3 regions of the Cronobacter sp. 153480017-3 genome follow, and region 1 is predicted to be linked to each of the others. Evidence: predicted binding sites of a transcription regulator. Region 1 holds the regulator's gene; each other region holds the start of a gene.
The links. Region 1 encodes PurR, which represses purine synthesis genes. Its sites were predicted from a motif close to CANGCAAACGTTTGCNTG; they were not measured.
Positions count from the first base shown of each region.

Region 2: the regulator PurR is predicted to act here: its motif matches at 6,183-6,200, upstream of raiA (ribosome-associated translation inhibitor RaiA).
Region 3: the regulator PurR is predicted to act here: its motif matches at 2,674-2,691, upstream of carA (glutamine-hydrolyzing carbamoyl-phosphate synthase small subunit).

Region 1 is NZ_JBSEYN010000014.1:31,912-39,425, reverse strand. Features, by position in the region: gene ACUW6V_RS20200 (C40 family peptidase) at 163-981, shown strand; gene ACUW6V_RS20195 (MFS transporter) at 1,050-2,216, opposite strand; gene cydH (cytochrome bd-I oxidase subunit CydH) at 2,479-2,568, opposite strand; gene purR (HTH-type transcriptional repressor PurR) at 2,860-3,885, shown strand; gene punR (DNA-binding transcriptional activator PunR) at 3,903-4,814, opposite strand; gene punC (purine nucleoside transporter PunC) at 4,926-6,101, shown strand; gene cfa (cyclopropane fatty acyl phospholipid synthase) at 6,390-7,514, shown strand, end outside.
Region 2 is NZ_JBSEYN010000003.1:5,682-13,195, reverse strand. Features, by position in the region: gene ACUW6V_RS07950 (PepSY-associated TM helix domain-containing protein) at 1-954, shown strand, start outside; gene aroF (3-deoxy-7-phosphoheptulonate synthase AroF) at 1,153-2,223, shown strand; gene tyrA (bifunctional chorismate mutase/prephenate dehydrogenase) at 2,235-3,356, shown strand; gene ACUW6V_RS07935 (SMP-30/gluconolactonase/LRE family protein) at 3,433-4,302, shown strand; gene pheA (bifunctional chorismate mutase/prephenate dehydratase) at 4,333-5,493, opposite strand; Phe leader region at 5,515-5,639, opposite strand; gene pheL (pheA operon leader peptide PheL) at 5,591-5,638, opposite strand; gene raiA (ribosome-associated translation inhibitor RaiA) at 5,743-6,084, opposite strand; gene ACUW6V_RS07915 (lysozyme inhibitor LprI family protein) at 6,431-7,514, shown strand, end outside.
Region 3 is NZ_JBSEYN010000005.1:151,431-158,944, forward strand. Features, by position in the region: gene ACUW6V_RS13175 (oligogalacturonate-specific porin KdgM family protein) at 1-501, shown strand, start outside; gene ACUW6V_RS13180 (MurR/RpiR family transcriptional regulator) at 514-1,173, opposite strand; gene dapB (4-hydroxy-tetrahydrodipicolinate reductase) at 1,623-2,444, shown strand; gene carA (glutamine-hydrolyzing carbamoyl-phosphate synthase small subunit) at 2,912-4,060, shown strand; gene carB (carbamoyl-phosphate synthase large subunit) at 4,078-7,302, shown strand; gene ACUW6V_RS13200 (hypothetical protein) at 7,462-7,514, shown strand, end outside.

The DNA.
Region 1 (7,514 bases):
TCGGCGCAGCGGCAACTGGCGAAAAAGAGTGCGCCGGTTAACGAAACTGCGTTCAGAAGACGATTTGCTGCTTAACTTTGGTCATTTTTTTAGATTAGAATCAGCAAGCTCTTAAAATTCATCCGTTGGCATGATTGCCGGCTTTATGCAGGGGAATGCTCAGTGGCGCGCAAAACAAAAATTGCTCTCACGCTCTGTGCTTTATTAATGACTTCATCACTGGCTTTTGCACCGTTCGCGCAGGCGTCGGAGCAGACGCGCGCCTCGAAGGTGCAAAAAGCGCACGCCAGTACGGTGAAAAAGAAAACCAGCACAAAAACCGCCAAGAAAAGTAACAACGCAACGAAAACCAAAACGGCGAAAACCGCCAGCGAGAAGCGAAACAGCACCGCAAAACGCACCAGCAAAACCACCTCTTCCGTCAGTAAAACCGCTTCCCGCAGCCCTTCCACCACTTCTGGCAAACAGGCCAGCAACCGCCTGAGCGCGCAGACCTGTGCCAAAACACGAAAAAATCGCAAAACCAAATGCGTGAATGGGCCGCTCACGATTGCCGACGCACACAAAGCGCGCGTGAAGAAAGCCCAGACCACCGCCATGAACAAGCTGATGAACCAGATAGGCAAGCCGTACCACTGGGGCGGCACGTCGCCGCGTACCGGTTTCGACTGCAGCGGCCTCGTCTGGTATGCCTATAAAGATCTGGTGAAATTCCGCATTCCGCGCACCGCCAATGAAATGTATCACCTGCGCGACGCCGCGCCGGTTAACCGTGGCGAGCTGGAAAGCGGCGACCTGGTATTCTTCCGCACTCAGGGCCGTGGCACCGCCGATCACGTCGGCGTCTATGTCGGTAACGGCAAATTTATTCAGTCACCGCGCAGCGGCCAGGAAATCCAGATAACGTCGCTGAGCGAAGATTACTGGCAGCGTCACTATGTCGGCGCGCGCCGGGTGATGACGCCGCGCACTATTCGTTAATCGATTTATCCTCACAAAAAAACGGAGAAGGTCACCCTTCTCCGTTTTCTTTTATATGGCAGCATGCATTATTCAGCGCTGCACGCCATTTGCGCCTCGCTACGGCTGGAGATCAGCACCAGCAGCAGGCCGAGTGCGGCAATCAGCGCGCCCATCACTGGCACTACGCTATAACCGAAGCCCGCATGGATAACGGCCCCGCCCGCCGCCGCGCCAAGTGCGTTACCGAGATTAAACGCCCCGATATTCACAGATGAGGACAGGCCCGGCGCTTCGCTGGCGACACGCATCACGCGCATCTGCAGCGGCGGCACTACCGCGAAAGTCGCAGCCCCCCATACCACCATGCTCACCGCCGCGCCGATTTCCGTTTTCGCAAGCCACGGAATAGCCGCCATAATGACGATAAGCAGCATCAGGAAGCCTTTCAGCGTGCCGCTCACCGAGCGGTCCGCCAGGCGGCCACCCAGATAGTTGCCGATGGAAAACCCGACGCCAATCAGCACCAGCATGGCGGTGACGAACGCCGCGCTGGCATCAGTGATGTGGTGCAGAACCGGCGCGATATAGGTATAGAGCGTAAACATCGCGCCCGCGCCGAGCACGGTTGTCAACAGCGCGCTCACCACCTGCGGGCGCATCAACACGGCCAGTTCGCTTTTCACATCAGGGCGCTCGCCGCTGCCGCCTTTTGGCAGGGAAAACCAGAGGCTCGCCATCGCCACCACGCCAAGACCGGCCGTCGCCAGAAACGACATTCGCCAGCCGATGGTTTCACCAAGCCAGGTGGCCGCCGGCACGCCGCCGATATTGGCAATGGTCAGGCCCATAAACATCGTCGCGACGGCGCTCGCCTGTTTATGCTTCGGCACGACGCTTGCCGCAACCACCGAGCCGAGGCCGAAGAACGCCCCATGGTTAAGGCTGGTGAGAATACGCGAGGCCATCAGCGTCATATAATCCGGTGCCAGTGCTGACAGCACGTTACCGAGCGTAAAAATCGCCATCAGAAAAATCAGCGCGCTACGCCGTGCGCGGTGCGACAGTAAAAGCGTCATCAGCGGTGCGCCTACCATCACGCCGACCGCGTAGGCGCTAATCAGCATACCGGCGGCCGGAATGGAGACGTTGACGCCGTTCGCTATGACCGGCAACAACCCCATCGGGGAAAACTCGGTCGTGCCAATGCCAAAAGCACCGATAGCCAGTGCCAGTAACGGAAAATTGACTTTCATTCATTGCTCCAGAAATTGTACAACAGCGCCGGGAACGCCCGACGTTACAGCAGGATGCAGAAAAGGATGACACTCTCAATCAGAAAAGATAAGTGACAAAAACAGCAAAATATTATTGCGCAGCTGTTAAGAACACGCGCTAATTGTTATTAGCGAATCTAAAGGGAATAACGGGAAAAAGAAAGAAAACAGCGGGGAATCGGCGCTTAAACGCAAGAAAAGTTTAAGAAAGCGGGAGAACAGGTGCGCTCCCGCCTGTCGCTTAATGCAGAATGGCGGTAAATGCGCCCGCCACAATCAGGCCCAGTACAACCAGCGTCGTGACCAGCGAAAATTTCAGATCGGTACTCATGGTATTCTCCTTAAAGACCCCATAAAAAACAGGTAGTGCGCATTTTTGCATAAACGGGCCGAAAAATCCTGCGACATTTAACCAGATATGCGTTTTCCCTCTTCCCCTTTCGATAAAGATAAGCCAAAATTCGTCGCTACTTTATTCGGTACCGGCCATCGACCCCTCCTCACGAAAAATGTCGCGTTTCCCGGCATGCCGCACTCCCCTCGCGGCAGTCAGGGGTGTGTACAGGCAAACGATTAACCCGTGATTTTGCAGGGCTCAGCCAGGGGTCTGGAGTGATTATTAATGGCAACAATTAAAGACGTCGCGAAGCGAGCCAACGTTTCCACAACAACAGTCTCACATGTGATTAACAAAACCCGTTTTGTGGCGGAAGAGACGCGCAATGCGGTTTGGGCGGCTATCAAAGAATTACACTATTCGCCAAGCGCCGTGGCGCGCAGCCTGAAGGTGAATCACACCAAATCTATCGGGCTGCTGGCGACCAGTAGCGAAGCGCCCTATTTCGCGGAAATTATCGAAGCCGTTGAAAACAGCTGCTTCGCCAAAGGCTATACGCTGATTTTGGGCAACGCGCATAACAATCTGGAAAAGCAGCGCGCGTATCTGTCTATGATGGCGCAAAAGCGCGTCGACGGCCTGCTGGTGATGTGCTCGGAATACCCGCAGCCGCTGCTTTCCACGCTTGAAGAGTACCGTCATATCCCGATGGTGGTGATGGACTGGGGTGAAGCGAAAGCCGATTTTACCGACTCGGTAATCGATAACGCGTTCCAGGGCGGTTACCTCGCCGGGCGTTATCTTATCGAGCGCGGCCATCGTGATATTGGCGTGATTCCGGGGCAGCTTGAGCGTAACACCGGCGTCGGGCGTTTCTCAGGCTTTATGAAAGCGCTGGAAGAAGCGGCCATTAAAGTGCCGGAAAACTGGATTGTGCAGGGCGATTTCGAGCCGGAATCCGGTTACCGCGCCATGCAGCAGATCCTCTCGCAGCCGCAGCGCCCGACTGCCGTGTTCTGCGGCGGCGATATCATGGCGATGGGCGCTATCTGCGCCGCCGATGAAATGGGCCTGCGCGTGCCGCAGGATATTTCAATCATCGGCTACGACAACGTACGCAACGCGCGTTTCTTTAGCCCGGCGCTGACGACTATCCATCAGCCAAAAGAGACGCTCGGCCAGACTGCGTTCAATATGCTGCTCGACCGCATCGTGAATAAGCGCGAAGAGTCGCAGACCATCGAGGTGCATCCGCGCCTGATCGAACGCCGCTCGGTGGCGGACGGCCCGTTCCGCGACTATCGCCGTTAATCCTTCCGGGAGCCGTATTATTGCGGCTCCCGCAGCCACTCCGTGTTCAGCGTTTCACTGTCCCCCAGATAATCGAGCAGCCAGCGCAGCGCGGGCGAGGCGTCGCTTTGCCGCCACGTCAGACAGCAGGCGGCGTCCGGGAACGGGTTTTCCAGCGTCAACGCGCGCCACTCCCCGCTATCGAGCCATGGCTTCGCGAAATGCGTCGGCACCATGCCGATACAGAGCCCCTCGCTGAGCGCATCGGCGGCGCAGTGCCAGTCCGGCACCACCACGCGCCGCTGGTTATCCAGAAGCCAGGTAATGCGCTTGGGCAGCGATCGCGATGTATCTTCCAGCACCAGCGAGGGGTAATCGCGCAGCCTGTCGTCGCTGAGCGCGCCCGCGAGCTGTGCCAGCGGATGATGGTGCGCCACGACGCAACGCCAGCTCAGCATGCCCATATCACGAAACGCGAAGCGCCCGCCGACCGGGATCGCCTGTGTGGCGCCGATGGCAAGTTCCACGCGCCCGTCCGCCAGCGCGTCCCAGACGCCGTTAAAGACTTCCTGTGAAACCTGCAACTCGACATCGGAAAAGTGCCGGTAGAAATCAAGCACCAGCCGCCGGACGCGTTCCGGGCGCACGATATTATCCACCGCGATGGAAAGTTGCCCGCGCCAGCCGTTGGCGATCTGCTGGCACTGCTGACGGGTGATCATCATTTTTTTGATGACAGAACGCCCTTCGCGCAGAAACCAGGCTCCTGCAGGCGTCAGAACCACATCGCGATGGCGGCGCTCGAAGAGCGATACCGCAAGCCACTCCTCAAGCTGACGTACCGTATAGCTGACGGCAGAAGGCACGCGGTGCAGTTCTGCGGCGGCTGCGGTAAAGCTGCCGGTGCGCGCCACGGCGTCCACCACTTCCAGGGAATATTCAGACCACATTATCTGCCTGCAAATTTTTTGAATGGAATGGGCAAATATTAGCGTTTCACAAGCGGAATTGCACTCCGTACACTCCTGGCTCTTTCGCGTAATAAGAAGTGAGTTAATGTGATGCGACCTGATAAAGGATTTCTTTGCTGGCTGGCCGGGCTGAGCGTGCTCGGTTTTCTGGCGACCGACATGTACCTGCCCGCGTTCGCCGTTATTGAAGCGGATCTGCACACAGCCCCTTCGGCTATCAGCGCCTCGCTGAGCCTTTTCCTGGCCGGTTTCGCGCTGGCGCAGCTCGTCTGGGGCCCGCTTTCTGACCGTTTTGGCCGTCGTCCGGTTTTGCTGGCGGGGCTTGGGATTTTCGCGCTTGGCTGCCTTGGCACCGTCTGGGTAGAGAGCGCGGGCGCGCTGCTGGCCCTGCGCTTTATTCAGGCCGTGGGCGTTTGTTCCGCTGCGGTAAGCTGGCAGGCGCTGGTAACCGACCGCTACCCGGCGCAGCAGGCGCGTCGTATCTTCGCGACTATTATGCCGCTGGTGGGGCTTTCTCCGGCCCTGGCACCGCTGCTCGGCAGCTGGATCCTGAATCACTTTTCCTGGCAGGCGATTTTTTTGGTGCTGTTTGCCATTACGGTGGCGCTGATGATTCCGGCCCTGCGTCTGCCCTCCGGCGCGCCTCAGGGCAATAAAGGCGGCGAGCCGCTGAGCTTTATGATGCTGCTGCGCTCGCGCGTCTACAGCGGCAATGTGCTGATTTATGCTGCCTGCTCCGCCAGTTTCTTCGCCTGGCTCACCGGTTCGCCGTTTATTCTGCATGAGATGGGTTACAGCCCGGCGGTAATAGGACTGAGCTACGTGCCGCAAACTATAGCGTTTCTGATTGGCGGCTATGGCTGTCGCAGTGCGCTGCAAAAATGGAATGGCGAAACGCTGCTGCCGTGGCTGCTGGCAGGCTTCGCGCTGAGCGTGCTCGCCACCTGGCTCGTGGGGTTAAGCGACGCCGTTACGCTCACCACACTGCTTATTCCCTTCTGCCTGATGGCGATGGCGAACGGGGCGATTTACCCTATCGTGGTCGCCGCTGCGCTGCTGCCGTTCCCGCAGGCCACCGGACGCGCCGCCGCGCTGCAAAACACGCTCCAGCTTGGACTCTGTTTTGTGGCAAGCCTGGTGGTGTCGTGGCTGGTCGCGACCGCGCTGCTGTCAACCACCAGCGTTATGCTGGCGACAGTGGTGCTGGCGGGCCTCGGCTTTCGGTTGCGTGGTCGTCAACGGTTTACGCAATCATCAGCCGCGTGAAAATATGAAATTTTTGTGATTAGCTTGCTAACGGTCAACAGTTGAATCATCGTAAAGCGAGGCCTATACTGGTTCGCGGCTCTACGATAATTAGCATAAATATTATGTAGTAACGGGAGCTGCTGGCTCCCGTTTTTATTTGGAATGACATTTCTGGCAAGGGTCATCTCCCTTCCTCTGTTCTACGTCGGATATCAGGCTCGCGGACCTTTCCGTGATATTTCTCACATACCGAAAATTGCGACTACGCTGTTTGAAGGTTCTGATCACATCAGTGATGGAGAAGCTATGAGTTCATCGTGTATAGAAGAAGTCAGCATACCGGACAACCACTGGTATCGCATCGCAACTGAACTGCTCAGCCGGGCCGGGATCGCCGTTAACGGCGCTGCTCCTTCCGACATTCAGGTGAAAAATCCTGACTTTTTTAAACGGGTGTTACAGGAAGGTTCCCTCGGTCTTGGCGAAAGCTATATGGATGGCTGGTGGGAGTGCGAGCGGCTCGATCTCTTTTTCACTAAAGTGCTGCGCGCGGGGCTGGAAGAGCAACTGCCACGTCACCTGAAAGATACGCTGCGTATTCTTGGTGCCCGTTTGTTCAATCTGCAAACCAAAAAACGCGCCTGGATTGTCGGCAAAGAGCATTACGATCTCGGCAACGATCTGTTCAGCCGCATGCTCGACCCGTACATGCAGTACTCCTGCGGCTACTGGAAAGAGGCGGACAACCTGGAAGACGCCCAGCAGGCGAAGTTAAAACTTATCTGCGAAAAACTTCAGCTTAAGCCTGGCATGACGCTGCTGGATATCGGCTGCGGCTGGGGCGGATTGGCAGCGTTTGCCGCGCGCCATTATGGCGTATCGGTCACCGGCGTGACCATCTCCGCCGAGCAGCAAAAAATGGCGCAGGAACGCTGCCAGGGGCTGGATGTCACCATTCTGTTGCAGGATTACCGCGATCTCGATTCGCAGTTTGACCGCATCGTCTCGGTAGGCATGTTTGAGCATGTTGGTCCGAAAAACTACGCCACCTATTTTGAGGTTGCCGACCGCAATCTCAAGCCCGACGGGCTTTTCCTGCTGCATACCATCGGCTCACGGAAAACCGATAACAACGTCGACCCGTGGATTGATAAGTACATCTTTCCGAATGGCTGCCTGCCTTCGGCGCGCCAGATAGCCGCCGCCAGCGAGCCGCACTTCGTGATGGAAGACTGGCATAACTTCGGGGCGGACTACGATAAAACGCTGATGGCCTGGTATGCGCGCTTCCTGGCCGCCTGGCCGGAAATTGCGGATAACTATTCTGAGCGTTTTAAACGCATGTTTACCTATTATCTCAACGCCTGTGCGGGTGCCTTCCGCGCGCGGGATATCCAGCTGTGGCAGGTGGTCTTCAGCCGCGGCGTGGAA
Region 2 (7,514 bases), on a different contig from region 1:
TGGATAGACTATATGCACCGCTCGCTGCTGCTTGGCGACGTCGGGCGTGTCTACAGCGAACTGGCGGCCTCATGGATGTGGGTGGCGGCGCTCGGCGGTATCGCGCTCTGGTGCCTGACCCGCCCGAAAAGGCGCATGAAAAACGCGTTTCAGAATACACGCCGCCTGCATACGGGCCTCGGCTGGGCGCTGCTTGCCGGTATGCTGCTGTTTTCCGCAACCGGCCTTACCTGGTCGCAGTGGGCAGGCGCGAACGTCGATAAAATGCGCGCCGCGTTTGGCTGGCTGACGCCGCAGGTCAATACGCAACTGCATGGCGGGGCGCAGGAACACGATCCGCATGCGGAACACCATATGCATCACGGCACGATGGACATGCCAGCGCTGCACATTGATACGCGTCAGTATGACCAGGTGCTACACGCGGCGAGAAACGCCGGTATTGACGCCCGCAGGCTGGAGATTCGTCCGCCGCGCGAGGCGGGGCGCGCCTGGACGGTGACAGAAATCGACCGCGCCTGGCCCACGCAAGTGGATGCCGTGGCAGTGGACGGCGCCACACTCCAGGTTATCGATATCACACGCTTTGCGGATTACCCGCTGATGGCGAAGCTCACACGCTGGGGCGTCGATTTTCATATGGGCATTCTGTTCGGCCTGCCAAACCAGTTGCTGCTTATCACCTTCGGCATCGCGCTGTGCGTGGCAATTGTGCTTGGCTACCGGCTCTGGTGGTTGCGTCGCCCGCAGGGGCCGTTGGTTAGCCCGGCAGCGACGCTGAGCCAGGGCTGGCTAAATCTGCCTGTTGTCTGGCGCGTGGTGACGCTCGCGACAGCTGTGCTGCTGGGGCTGGGGCTGCCGGTCATGGGCATTAGCCTCGTTATAATATTGTTGATGGACTACTGGCGCTGGCGGCAGGGGTGCCGCGAACCGGTCGTTGAGAAAGGGCAATAATAACAGGGCGGGGAAACCCGCCTTTTCTTATTATGGAAAGTAATAATTACACGTTCAGGCCCGGTAACCGCCATTTATTTTCCTATTGTAAAGTTATCGGTACGTTTTATGGATTGAAATCTTTACTACCTGTGATATTGTTAAATCCTCCTCGCAGAGGAAAACTATCGCAACGAGCAAACTTACAGGATCGCCATCATGCAAAAAGACGCGCTGAATAACGTTCATATCGCCGATGAACAGGTATTAATCACTCCGGATCAACTCAAAGCCCAGTTTCCGCTGACCGTTGAACAGGAGGCGCAGATCGCGCGCTCTCGCCAGACCATGTCCGATATTATCGCTGGTCGCGATCCGCGCCTGCTGGTGGTGTGTGGACCTTGCTCGATCCACGATCCAGAAGCCGCGATGGAGTATGCTCGTCGATTTAAAGCCCTGTCTGAACAGGTCAGCGATAGTCTTTACCTTGTCATGCGCGTCTATTTTGAAAAGCCCCGTACCACGGTTGGCTGGAAGGGGCTGATTAACGATCCGCATATGGATGGCTCGTTTGATGTGGAGGCGGGGCTGAAGATCGCGCGCCGCCTGCTGGTGGATCTGGTGAGCCTTGGCCTGCCGCTCGCGACCGAAGCGCTTGATCCGAACAGCCCGCAATACTTAGGCGATCTCTTTAGCTGGTCCGCGATTGGCGCGCGTACCACGGAATCGCAGACGCACCGCGAAATGGCGTCCGGCCTCTCAATGCCGGTTGGCTTTAAAAACGGTACCGACGGCAGCCTTGCGACTGCGATTAACGCGATGCGCGCCGCCGCGATGCCGCACCGTTTTGTCGGCATCAACCAGGCAGGCCAGGTGTGCCTGCTGCAAACGCAGGGCAACCCGGATGGCCACGTGATCCTGCGCGGCGGCAAAGCGCCGAACTACAGCCCGGCGGATGTCGCGCAGTGCGAAAAAGAGATGGCGCAGGCGGGTCTGCGTCCGGCGCTGATGATTGACTGCAGCCACGGCAACTCGAACAAAGACTACCGCCGCCAGCCGGGCGTCGCGGAATCCGCGGTGGCGCAGATTAAAGACGGCAACCGTTCTATTATTGGTCTGATGATTGAAAGCCACCTTCACGAAGGCAATCAGTCTTCCGAACAGCCGCGCAGCGCCATGAAATACGGCGTATCGGTTACCGACGCCTGCATTAGCTGGGAAACCACCGAGGCGCTCCTGCGCGAGCTTCATCAGGATTTGCGAGGGGCGCTGGCGGCGCGCCTGGCGTAAGGGGTTTAACGATGGTGGCTGAACTGACCGCGCTGCGCGATCAAATTGATGAAGTGGATAAGGCGCTGCTGGGGCTGCTGGCGCGCCGTCTGGAGCTGGTGGCGGAAGTGGGTGAAGTAAAAAGCCGCTACGGGCTGCCGATTTATGTGCCGGAGCGCGAGGCCTCTATGCTGGCGTCGCGTCGTCATGAGGCCGAAACGCTCGGCGTGCCGCCGGATCTTATCGAAGATGTGTTGCGGCGCGTGATGCGGGAATCGTACTCCAGCGAGAACGATAAAGGCTTTAAAACGCTTAACCCGGCGCTGCGCCCGGTAGTGATTGTCGGCGGCGGCGGCCAGATGGGCCAGCTGTTTGAAAAAATGCTCACGCTTTCCGGCTACCAGGTGCGCATTCTGGAGCAGCAGGACTGGCCACAGGCGCAGACGCTGTGTGCTGATGCCGGAATGGTGATTGTCAGTGTGCCGGTGCACCTGACCGAAGCGATTATCCGCAAGCTGCCCGCGCTGCCGGAAGATTGCGTGCTGGTCGATTTAACCTCGGTGAAAAACGTACCGCTGCAGGCGATGCTGGAAGCGCATTCCGGCCCGGTACTGGGCCTGCACCCGATGTTCGGGCCGGACAGCGGCAGCCTTGCCAAACAGGTAGTGGTCTACTGCGACGGACGTATGCCGGAGGCGTACCAGTGGTTCCTTGAGCAAATTCAGGTCTGGGGCGCGCGGCTGCACCGCATCAGCGCGGTCGAGCACGATCAAAACATGGCGTTTATCCAGGCGCTGCGCCATTTTGCGACGTTTGCCTACGGTCTGCATCTGGCCGAAGAAAATGTACAGCTGGAGCAACTGCTGGCGCTCTCCTCGCCGATTTACCGGCTGGAACTGGCGATGGTGGGCCGCCTGTTTGCGCAGGACCCGCAGCTCTACGCCGACATTATTATGTCGTCGCCGGGCAATCTGGCGCTCATTAAGCGTTACTACCAGCGGTTTGGCGAGGCGATTGGCCTGCTGGAGCAGGGCGATAAGCGTGCGTTTATCGACAGCTTCCGGAAAGTGGAGCACTGGTTCGGCGATTATGCGAAACGATTCCAGCAGGAGAGCCGCGCGCTGTTGCGCCAGGCAAACGACAGCCGCCAGTAACGCAAAATCCGCTTATACTCAAAAGCCAGCAGGCCAGTTCCGCTGGCTTTTTTTATGGCGAAAAAGGATGAACGAAATGGCGCAACCGCAGCTGTTGTTTGATTACACCGGCCACCTGCCGGAATGCCCGACCTGGGACGCGCAGGAGCAGGCGCTCTACTGGGCCGATATCCTGGAGCAGGAGATCCATCGCTACCAGCCGCAAAGCGGCGAACACCGCGTCTGGCAATTCCCGGAAGAGGTGGGATGCTTCGCGCTGCGTGAGAAGGGCGGCTTTATCGTCGCGCTGCGCAGCGGCATCTGGCTTGCTGACGAGCGGGGCATTCTGGGGCAGAAGATTTGCGATAACCCCAATAACCCGGCGCTGGCGCGCTTTAACGACGGCGGCACCGACCACGACGGACGCTTTTACGCGGGCACTTTCTGGGCTCCCGGTGACTACAAAGGCGCGCTGCTGGTGCGTGTAGACAATGATCTCAGCGCGCATGTTATCCAGAGTGATATTCACGGCGCGAATGGCCTTGCCTTCAGCCCTGACAGACGCTGGATGTATACCTCTGATACGCCGAAAGGCGTGATTTACCGCACGCCGCTTGATGAGCTCGGCGAGCCGGGCAAACGCGAGATTTTTAAAACCTTTGGCGAAGGCGAAGGCATTCCTGATGGCGCGGCGCTGGATGTGGAAGGCTGCTACTGGACGGCGATGTATGACGGTCACCGCATCGCGCGGTTTTCGCCAGACGGCGAGCAGCTTGAGGAGTATCGCCTGCCGGTGCGCTGCCCGACGATGGTCTGTTTTGGCGGCCCGGAGATGAAAACGCTCTATATCACCACCACGCGGGAAAATATGGATCTGGAGGAGCTGGAGAAGTTTCCGCTCTCGGGCGCGCTCTTTACGCTTGAGGTCAGCGTCGCAGGCCTGCCGAAGCCGCGATTTAAAGGATAAAAAAACGGCCGGATCTCCGGCCGTGTCTGGTTATGCCGGGTCGACCGGCACCACGTTTTCGCTCGGGTAACAGCCCAGTACTTTCATCGACCGGGTGATCTCCACAAGCTCTTTCAGCGCCTGCTGCATCGCAGCATCGTGGAGATTCGCCTGAACATCCAGATAGAACATCTCTTCCCACGGGTTGCCGTTAATCGGGCGCGATTCAAGCTTCGTCATAATCAGATTGTGATTACGCAGCACCAGTAACGCCTCTACCAGCGCGCCAGCCTGCTGGCCGGTGGCGATTAACAGCGTGGTTTTCGCCGGCACCTGATCGGATACGTTGATAGCCTTACGGGCCAGCACCACAAAGCGGGTGATGTTCTGCGTCTGGTTGGCGAGATTGCGCTCCAGCACCTGTAAACCGTAGAGCGCGCCGCCTGCTTCGCTGCCGAGCGCGGCGACATACGGAGAGCTGGCGTGCGCCACTTTCTCCATCGCGGCGGCGGTGCTTTCGCAATATTCGATTTTCCAGTTCGGGTAGCGCTTGAGGAACTGGCTGCACTGCTGGAACGGCTGCGGATGGCTGTAGACGGTTTCGATTTTCTCAAGCGTGGTGGAGGTGGAGACCAGCACGCAGTGATCGATAGGCAGCGTCAGCTCGCCGACAATCGACAGGCTGGTGTGTTGCAGCAGATCGTAGACATCGTTAATCGCGCCGGAGCTGGTGTTCTCAATCGGCACGACGGCGTAATCGGCCTGGCCGGTCTCCACCTGATTAAAGATATCGTGAAATTTTGCGCAGCCGCTTTCGATGAAGTGATCGAAATGGCGAGCCGCGTACTGGCGGGCGGCCAGGTGCGAGTAAGAGCCTTTCGGGCCGAGAAACGCGATGCGGGCGGAGTGCGGGTTGGTCTGGTTAAGATGCTGCTGGAGTAGCGCCTGCTGGGTAAGAACGGAGTCTTCGATGATCAGCTGAAAAAGCCGGGTGATGTAGTGCGCGTCGAGATGGTGAGTTTTGCCAAGGCTAATTAACCGCTCCAGTAAATCTCGCTCGCGATCGATATCCCTGACCGGACGATGGGTGGCGAGTTTCGCTTTGCCTACCTCAACCGCCAGCGCCCGGCGTTGCGCCAGCAGGGCGAGTAATTGTTCATCCAGCGCGCTGATTTTATCGCGCAGGGCCAGCAACGGGTTTTCCGCAGTCATAACGCCACCTTGTGTATAGCCATAAAAAAGGCCCCCCGGAGTGGGAGGCCTGTTAGTTCGTCTTCGCTTGCTTTCTGTACGACGACACGCCTCCCGTTCAGGGGAAGGTAAAAAAGAAAGCGAAGAAAAACGCGTGTTGCTTCATGAGAGATTCCTTAATAAGCATACCGGTAAAGTACCCGCACCCTTTTTGTTCTGTCAATAAAAAACGCGCCCGAAGGCGCGTGATAAAAGATGACGATGATGTTTTTACTCTTCTTCTTCGACTTCGGCGAAGTTGGCGTCTTTAACGGAGCCTGTGGTGCGGCGGGCCTCGCCTTTGTGTTGCACCTTGTTCAGTTGCCTTTCCAGCTTGTTAATGAGTTCGTTAATGGCCGTGTACATATCTTCATGTTTGGCGCTGGCGACCAGATGGCCGTTAGGTGTATTGATGGTGGCGTCCGCGACGAACCCCTGGGGTTCTTTAGATAAAATGATATGCGGATTAATCAGATGAGTTTGCCATTTTTCAAGTTTGGCGAGACGGTCGGCGACGTGCTGGCGGATAGCGGGGGTGATTTCCATCTGTTTGCTGGTAATGTTCATTGTCATAAATGTTACCTCTTGTCTTTCCCGTCTTGGTAACTTCAGCATAACCGCCCCAGCGTCAATTTGCGTGATTCAGATCACTTTATTTTGTCACTTTTTGTCAATAAAACGTTTTTGTGAGTCAGGACAGGAAGAGGGCGGATTTCGCTTGTCGGCCTCGTTAAAAGCGGTCATAGTTGATGAGTTAACTCCACCGCCTTCTCTGTTTAAACCTCCATCAAATCCGTTTTTATGCCTCTTTTTTGGTCCGTATACCTTTTTTGAGAGTTCCTCGAAAGGCGCAGCTTCGGCAATAATGCGTCACTCATACCTGCCTAAATGCACGGCTCTTTACGTAAAAAGGATTGTTATGAAAGCCACCTTTCGGCTGACGGCGCTTCGTCGTCTCGCGCTCTGTGTGACGCTCGCCTGTGGCGCTGCGCCTGCCATCGGCGCGTCATTTGATTGTGATAAAGCGGGCACGCCTGTTGAACACGCCATCTGCCAGCAAACATCGCTCGGCGAACTCGACAGCAAAATCAGCGACAGCTACCTGCGCGCCACAAGCAGCATGACCGCACAGGACGCCGCGGCGTTACGCACGGAGCAGCGCGCGTGGCTTAAAACGCGCAACGCCTGTACAGGTAATGCGAGTGAACTTAACGCGTGTCTTATGGCGACCATGAAACCCCGCGCTGAACAGCTTGAGCGTATCGCGCGCCGCGCCACCCACGATTTCGATGCCGCGGTCAGTCTTATCCCTGCTTCACCGGCGACCGCCGCGGATAAGCTGCGCCAGTATCAGACGCCGCTCGCCTCCGCGTGGCTGGTTTATCTTAATCATTTCGTGCCCGCCAGCGGCGTGACGGCGCAGGAGGCCAGTACGCGTCATCAGATGGCGCTGGACGGGCTTAAGGATGATGATTTCGCCTGGTCGGTGATGAAAGATATCGACAGCGACCCGAAAGAGGGCAAAGACCGGGCGGTGCTGACGCTGCTGCGTATGAATATCGAAAGGCTGGATTACGAAAACGATAGCGATCGCCCGTACGTCCACTGCTTTATTTTCCCGGCGCAAGGGCAGGCCGCTTATGAAGCGTTTGGGGCGCTGTATGGTTCATCACGCGATGGCGCAGCGCCAGTTTGTGCCCCTCAGGCTGCAATTTTCAGTACGCCCGCCTGGAAAGCGCTCGACGATGCGTTTTCCGATGCGCTGAGCAAAGCGAGTGAAGGCGCCGGGACGATTCAGCATGCCAGCTATGCGGACTGGCGTATTTTTGAGCTGCACGTGACCGTTAAGCCGGAGGATTACCTCAACCCTTCCGAACCGGCTCAAAAACCGCGGGATTCGGAAAAAGAGATCCGCGAGTGGAAAGACGAAGCGGCCTGGCCAAAAGCGCAGCGTGAAAAAGTGCTGGCGGCGCTTGAGCCTGCGCGTCAGGCAACGGCACAGT
Region 3 (7,514 bases), on a different contig from region 1:
ACCGGTGTCTCGCAGGAAATAGAAACGCGGTGGCAATTTCCGCTCGGTAATGGTTATTCCATAGCTCCCGGTCTGACGACCGTTTTCACTAAAACCAATACGCACTATCGTCCTTTTATCCAGGGATGGAAGGCCTTTGACAACGGGATTAATCTCGCTGCTCGTTATCGCTATAATACGGTGAATGATGCTCATAGCGACAGAAAGCTCGACAGCGATGAGTATACCCGTCGTAAATCGCATCAGTTTGATATCTGGATCGCCTATAATATCGGGCGCTTCGGTATGTCCTGGAACCCTCGCTTCCGTTACCAGGATGGCGTCGATCAGGGAACCGGGAGAGACACGTACTGGGAGCACACGCTGGCATTTAGCTATAAAATGGATGATGACTGGACGCCTTATATCGAGCTTGGTTCTCTTGACAAAACCTATGTGGATGACCACGGAACGCATAAAAATGAGTTCGTCGGCCGCTTAGGGATTACTAAAAAGTTATAATTTTTCTGTGTATTATGCATCGGGTGTCGTCAGTAATTTGCATCCGATGCTATCAATAAAATCCAGTATTTTTATTTGCGACTCCCTTTGATAGAGCGATGACGCCTCGTCAGCATCTTCAACAGCCCATGTGCGGGATGCGACCTGAGATAAAGAAGAATTATTACGGGTAATTGCCATGACCCGGATATTTTTACGCTTCGCGTTGCGCGCCATTTCAACAATGGCTTTCGTTTCTCCCGATTTGCTGACCAGTAAGAGCGTGCCTTTATTTATTAACGCCAGTTGATGCACATCCGTTAACATTAAATGAGGAATGCCAGCAATAGATAAGAAACGAGATAAATAGCTCAGGCTGGTCAGTGTTCCGCCCCTGGCATATAAATAGATATGCTGCGCTTGATGTAACTGCTGGCAGAGTTCCGCAATATCTTTCTCCTGCCCGTTTGACATTTTGTCAGACACGTGCGGTTTCGTTTGTAACGGGAGTCCGCATTTATATCGTAATTCGGTATATCCCGAATATCCCATTTTTTTACAGACCCGATTAACCGACGTTGTCGTGGTAAACGTCTGGCTGGCGATCATCTTTGCAGAGATTCCTGATAATCTGTGAATATTGCACAGTATATATTCATAGACAATGCGCTCTGTCCTTGAGAGGTTATTCATTACATGATCCCGTTTTACATTTATAGTGATCCGTGTAAACCCTGTGTATGTTATCAATTTGAAATTAGTAATCGGAAAAAACATCCCTTCTTTTGGAAAGCAATATTAATCGCGCAGACGTATTTTTGTAAAATAATAAATGAGTTTATCTCTGCGGAAGTTAAAAATTCTGGAGCCAGCTCGCGTTAATATGAAACCTGGCGCGAGAAAACCGCAAACAGAGAGACAGGGATTAACACGTAACCCTGAAAAGGCTGTCACTATTTTTCCTCCGTTCACACATAGGCAGTGGCCTGCTGTTTTTCCTGCCCATTATGCCTTTTACTGATATCCCTCCCTGTTTATCATTAAATTCTAATTATCGATGTTTTGGGCTGGCAGCACGACGAAGCGCTGGTTAACCTGAGAACGTTTTATAAGCAATTTTTTAACATATAAAGAGTATAACTATGCAAGAAGCACAGGTCCGCGTCGCGATCGCGGGGGCGAATGGCCGTATGGGACGGCAGTTAATCCAGGCAGCACTTGCGATGGATGGCGTGGCGCTCGGTGCCGCGCTGGTGCGTGAAGGCTCAACGCTGCTCGGCGCTGATGCGGGTGAACTGGCGGGCGCAGGCGCAACCGGCGTCACTCTCAAGAGCAGTCTTGAGGCGGTGAAAGACGATTTCGATGTGCTTATCGATTTTACGCGTCCGGAAGGCACGCTGGCGTACCTGGCGTTCTGCCGCGCGCATAATAAAGGCATGGTGATCGGCACTACCGGATTTGACGATGCCGGTAAAGCGGCCATTCATGAAGCCGGCACGGCGATCCCTGTGGTGTTCGCCGCTAACTTCAGCGTTGGGGTTAACGTGATGCTGAAGTTGCTTGAAAAAGCCGCTCAGGTGATGGGCGACTACACCGATATCGAAATTATTGAAGCGCATCACCGCCATAAAGTGGATGCGCCTTCCGGTACGGCGCTCGCGATGGGCGAGGCCATTGCCGGCGCGCTGAATAAAGATCTGAAAAGCTGCGCGGTCTATGCGCGTGAAGGCTACACCGGCGAGCGCGTGCCCGGCACCATTGGTTTTGCGACCGTACGCGCGGGCGATATTGTCGGTGAGCACACCGCGATGTTCGCCGACATTGGCGAACGCATCGAAATCACCCATAAAGCCTCCAGCCGGATGACATTTGCTAATGGTGCCGTCCGGGCGGCGCTGTGGCTTAAAGCGCAGAAAAAGGGTTTTTTTGATATGCGGGATGTGCTTAATCTGAATGATTTGTGATTATTATTACCCATCGTGATGTAGTTATTACAATCATAAGTTTCTGATTGGAAGGGCAATAATTTATTGCCCTTTTTTGTTTTATTTATTTTTGCGACGTTAGTTGTTAATTTAATCTTAGCTGCTTAAAACAGAGTGTTTTTAACTGTTTTTTCGTTAACGGATTGTGAATTTTGACCGTTTGGTCCATTTTAAAAGCTGTGTTATGCTTAGTTTTTACTTTTCTTGCCGGGCAACCGTTTTCTGCGCTTCGTTTTCTTTGTTTTTTGCCCTTCATTTCCTGTGTTTTCCTCAAAGCCTTCAAAAAAACAATGAAAAGTGCGTTTTCAGGTAGACTTCCCCCTGAGTTATCTCTAGAATGCCGCCGTTTGCCAAAAATTCGCTGTTCAGGCGTTTTTGCGTTGATTTAGCCATACCGGTTGAATTAATATGCAAATAAATTGACTGTTTATTCCCTGGAGGACGTTTTGATTAAGTCAGCGCTGTTGGTTCTGGAAGACGGAACCCAATTCTACGGTCGGGCCATCGGGGCAACAGGTACGGCAGTAGGGGAAGTCGTTTTCAATACTTCAATGACCGGTTATCAAGAAATCCTCACTGATCCTTCCTACTCCCGCCAGATTGTCACTCTCACTTATCCTCATATTGGTAATGTCGGCACTAACGATGCTGACGCTGAATCCTCCCAGGTACACGCGCAGGGCCTTGTAATCCGTGATTTACCGCTGATTGCGAGCAACTACCGCAACACCGAGGATCTCTCTTCTTACCTGAAGCGCCATAACATCGTGGCGATTGCCGATATCGATACCCGCAAGCTGACGCGTCTGCTGCGTGAGAAGGGTGCCCAGAACGGTTGCATCATCGCAGGGGATAATGTCGATGCCGCGCTGGCGCTGGAAAAAGCGAAAGCCTTCCCTGGCCTGAACGGCATGGATCTGGCGAAAGAAGTGACTACGGCGGAAGCTTATAGCTGGACGCAGGGCAGCTGGACGCTCGCAGGCGAACTGCCGGAAGCCAAAAAAGAAGAAGAGCTGCCGTATCACGTGGTGGCGTATGACTACGGCGTGAAGCGCAACATCCTGCGCATGCTGGTGGACAGAGGCTGCCGCCTGACGGTCGTTCCGGCGCAAACCTCCGCCGAAGACGTCCTGAAAATGAACCCGGACGGCGTGTTCCTCTCCAACGGCCCTGGCGACCCGGCACCGTGTGACTACGCCATCGAAGCCATCCAGAAATTCCTCGAAACCGACGTACCGGTCTTCGGCATCTGCCTCGGCCATCAGCTGCTGGCTCTCGCGAGCGGCGCGAAAACCGTGAAGATGAAGTTCGGCCACCACGGCGGCAACCATCCGGTGAAAGATATCGACAACAACCGCGTGATGATCACCGCCCAGAACCACGGTTTTGCGGTGGATGAAGCCTCCATGCCGTCTACGCTGCGCGTGACCCATAAATCCCTGTTCGATAATACGCTCCAGGGGATTCACCGCACCGATAAACCGGCCTTCAGCTTCCAGGGACACCCTGAAGCGAGCCCCGGCCCGCACGATGCCGCGCCGCTGTTTGACCACTTTATCGAATTAATTGAGCAGTACCGTAAGACCGCCAAATAATCGGGAGAAAGAGAACAATGCCAAAACGTACAGATATTAAAAGCATCCTGATTCTTGGCGCAGGCCCGATTGTCATCGGCCAGGCGTGTGAATTCGACTACTCCGGTGCCCAGGCGTGTAAGGCGCTGCGCGAAGAGGGCTACCGCGTCATTCTGGTGAACTCCAACCCGGCGACCATCATGACCGACCCGGAGATGGCCGATGCGACCTACATTGAGCCGATCCACTGGGAAGTGGTGCGTAAAATCATCGAAAAAGAGCGTCCAGACGCGGTGCTGCCGACCATGGGCGGCCAGACGGCGCTCAACTGCGCACTGGAGCTGGAGCGTCAGGGCGTGCTGGAAGAGTTCGGCGTGACCATGATTGGCGCGACCGCCGATGCGATTGATAAAGCCGAAGACCGTCGCCGTTTTGACGTCGCGATGAAGAAAATCGGCCTCGACACCGCGCGCTCCGGCATCGCCCACAATATGGAAGAAGCTCTGGCGGTGGCGGCGGATGTGGGTTATCCGTGCATTATTCGCCCGTCGTTCACGATGGGCGGCACCGGCGGCGGCATCGCGTACAACCGCGAAGAGTTCGAAGAGATTTGCGCCCGCGGCCTGGATCTCTCGCCGACCAAAGAGCTGCTGATTGATGAATCGCTGATCGGCTGGAAAGAGTACGAGATGGAAGTGGTGCGTGATAAAAACGACAATTGCATCATCGTCTGCTCGATTGAAAACTTCGACGCCATGGGTATCCACACCGGCGACTCCATCACTGTGGCGCCAGCCCAGACGCTGACCGATAAAGAGTATCAAATCATGCGTAACGCCTCGATGGCGGTACTGCGTGAAATCGGCGTCGAAACCGGCGGCTCCAACGTGCAGTTTGCGGTGAACCCGAAAAACGGCCGTCTGATTGTGATTGAAATGAACCCGCGCGTGTCGCGCTCTTCGGCGCTGGCCTCTAAAGCGACCGGTTTCCCGATTGCCAAAGTGGCGGCGAAACTGGCGGTGGGTTACACCCTTGATGAGCTGATGAACGACATTACCGGCGGCCGTACCCCGGCGTCGTTCGAGCCGTCTATCGACTACGTTGTCACCAAAATCCCGCGCTTTAACTTCGAGAAATTCGCCGGTGCCAATGACCGTCTGACCACGCAGATGAAATCGGTGGGCGAAGTGATGGCGATTGGCCGCACCCAGCAGGAGTCGATGCAGAAAGCGCTGCGCGGCCTCGAAGTGGGCGCGACCGGTTTTGACCCGAAAGTGAGCCTTGATGACCCGGAAGCGCTGACGAAAATTCGACGCGAGCTGAAAGACGCGGGTGCCGAGCGTATCTGGTACATCGCCGACGCGTTCCGCGCTGGTCTGTCAGTTGACGGCGTGTTCAACCTGACCAATATCGACCGCTGGTTCCTGGTGCAGATTGAAGAGCTGGTGCGCCTCGAAGAACAGGTGGCCGAGCAGGGCATTAACGGTCTCAGCGCCGATTTCCTGCGTATGCTCAAGCGTAAAGGCTTCGCCGATGCGCGTCTTGCGAAACTCGCGGGCGTCAGCGAATCGGAAATCCGCAAGCTTCGCGAGCAGTACAACCTGCACCCGGTCTACAAACGTGTGGATACCTGCGCGGCGGAGTTCTCAACCGATACCGCCTACATGTACTCCACCTATGAAGAAGAGTGCGAAGCCAACCCGAACCAGGATCGCGAAAAAATCATGGTGCTGGGCGGCGGGCCGAACCGTATCGGCCAGGGCATTGAGTTTGACTACTGCTGCGTCCACGCCGCGCTCGCGCTGCGTGAAGACGGTTACGAAACCATTATGGTTAACTGTAACCCGGAAACGGTCTCCACCGACTACGACACCTCAGACCGTCTCTACTTCGAGCCGGTAACGCTGGAAGATGTGCTGGAAATCGTGCGTATCGAGAAACCGAAAGGCGTTATCGTGCAGTACGGCGGTCAGACCCCGCTGAAACTGGCGCGCGCGCTGGAAGCGGCAGGCGTGCCGGTTATCGGCACCAGCCCGGACGCGATTGACCGCGCGGAAGACCGCGAGCGCTTCCAGCAGGCAGTGGATCGCCTGAAGCTCAAGCAACCGGCGAACGCCACCGTGACGGCCATCGAACAGGCCGTTGAGAAGGCGAAAGAGATTGGTTACCCGCTGGTGGTGCGTCCGTCTTACGTACTGGGCGGTCGCGCGATGGAAATCGTCTACGACGAAGCCGACCTGCGTCGCTACTTCCAGACGGCGGTCAGCGTTTCCAACGACGCGCCGGTGCTGCTGGATCGCTTCCTGGATGACGCGGTGGAAGTGGATGTCGATGCTATCTGTGACGGCGAAATAGTACTGATTGGCGGCATCATGGAGCATATCGAACAGGCGGGCGTACACTCCGGCGACTCTGCGTGCTCTCTGCCGGCTTACACCTTAAGCCAGGAGATCCAGGACGTGATGCGTCAGCAGGTGCAGAAACTGGCCTTTGAACTCCAGGTGCGCGGCCTGATGAACGTGCAGTTCGCCGTGAAAGATAACGAAGTCTATCTGATTGAAGTGAACCCGCGCGCCGCGCGTACCGTGCCGTTCGTCTCCAAAGCCACCGGCGTGCCGCTGGCGAAAGTGGCGGCGCGCGTCATGGCGGGCAAGACGCTGAGCGAGCAGGGTGTGACCAAAGAGATCATCCCGCCGTACTACTCGGTGAAAGAAGTGGTGCTGCCGTTCAACAAATTCCCGGGCGTCGACCCGCTGCTGGGGCCGGAAATGCGCTCCACCGGCGAAGTCATGGGCGTGGGCCGCACCTTCGCGGAAGCGTTCGCCAAAGCGCAGCTCGGCAGCAACTCCACCATGAAGAAACAGGGCCGCGCGCTGCTCTCGGTGCGTGAAGGCGATAAAGAGCGCGTGGTGGATCTCGCCGCCAAACTGCTGAAATTCGGCTTCGAGCTGGACGCCACCCACGGCACCGCGATTGTGCTGGGCGAGGCGGGCATCAACCCGCGTCTGGTGAACAAGGTGCATGAAGGTCGTCCGCACATTCAGGATCGCATTAAGAATGGCGAATACACCTACATCATCAACACCACCGCAGGCCGCCAGGCGATTGAAGATTCCAAACTGATTCGCCGCAGCGCGCTGCAGTACAAAGTGCATTACGACACCACGCTGAACGGCGGCTTCGCCACCGCGATGGCGCTGAACGCTGACGCCACCGAGAAGGTGATTTCCGTTCAGGAGATGCACGCGCAAATCACGAAGTAAGACGCCGTGAACCACACAAAAGCCAGCGTAAGCTGGCTTTTTTCATATGCGCCCCCCTAAATTTGATAGCCAATTAGTTTTTCACTCCTGCACGGCCATCCGTTACCCTTCAGGCTGTCTCGTTTGCCGACTTCCCGGTTTACGTTTAAGGAGAAACACGTGTTAAAAAAAGTCCTGCTTCTGGGTACCTGTCTGGCATTAACCGCCTGCTT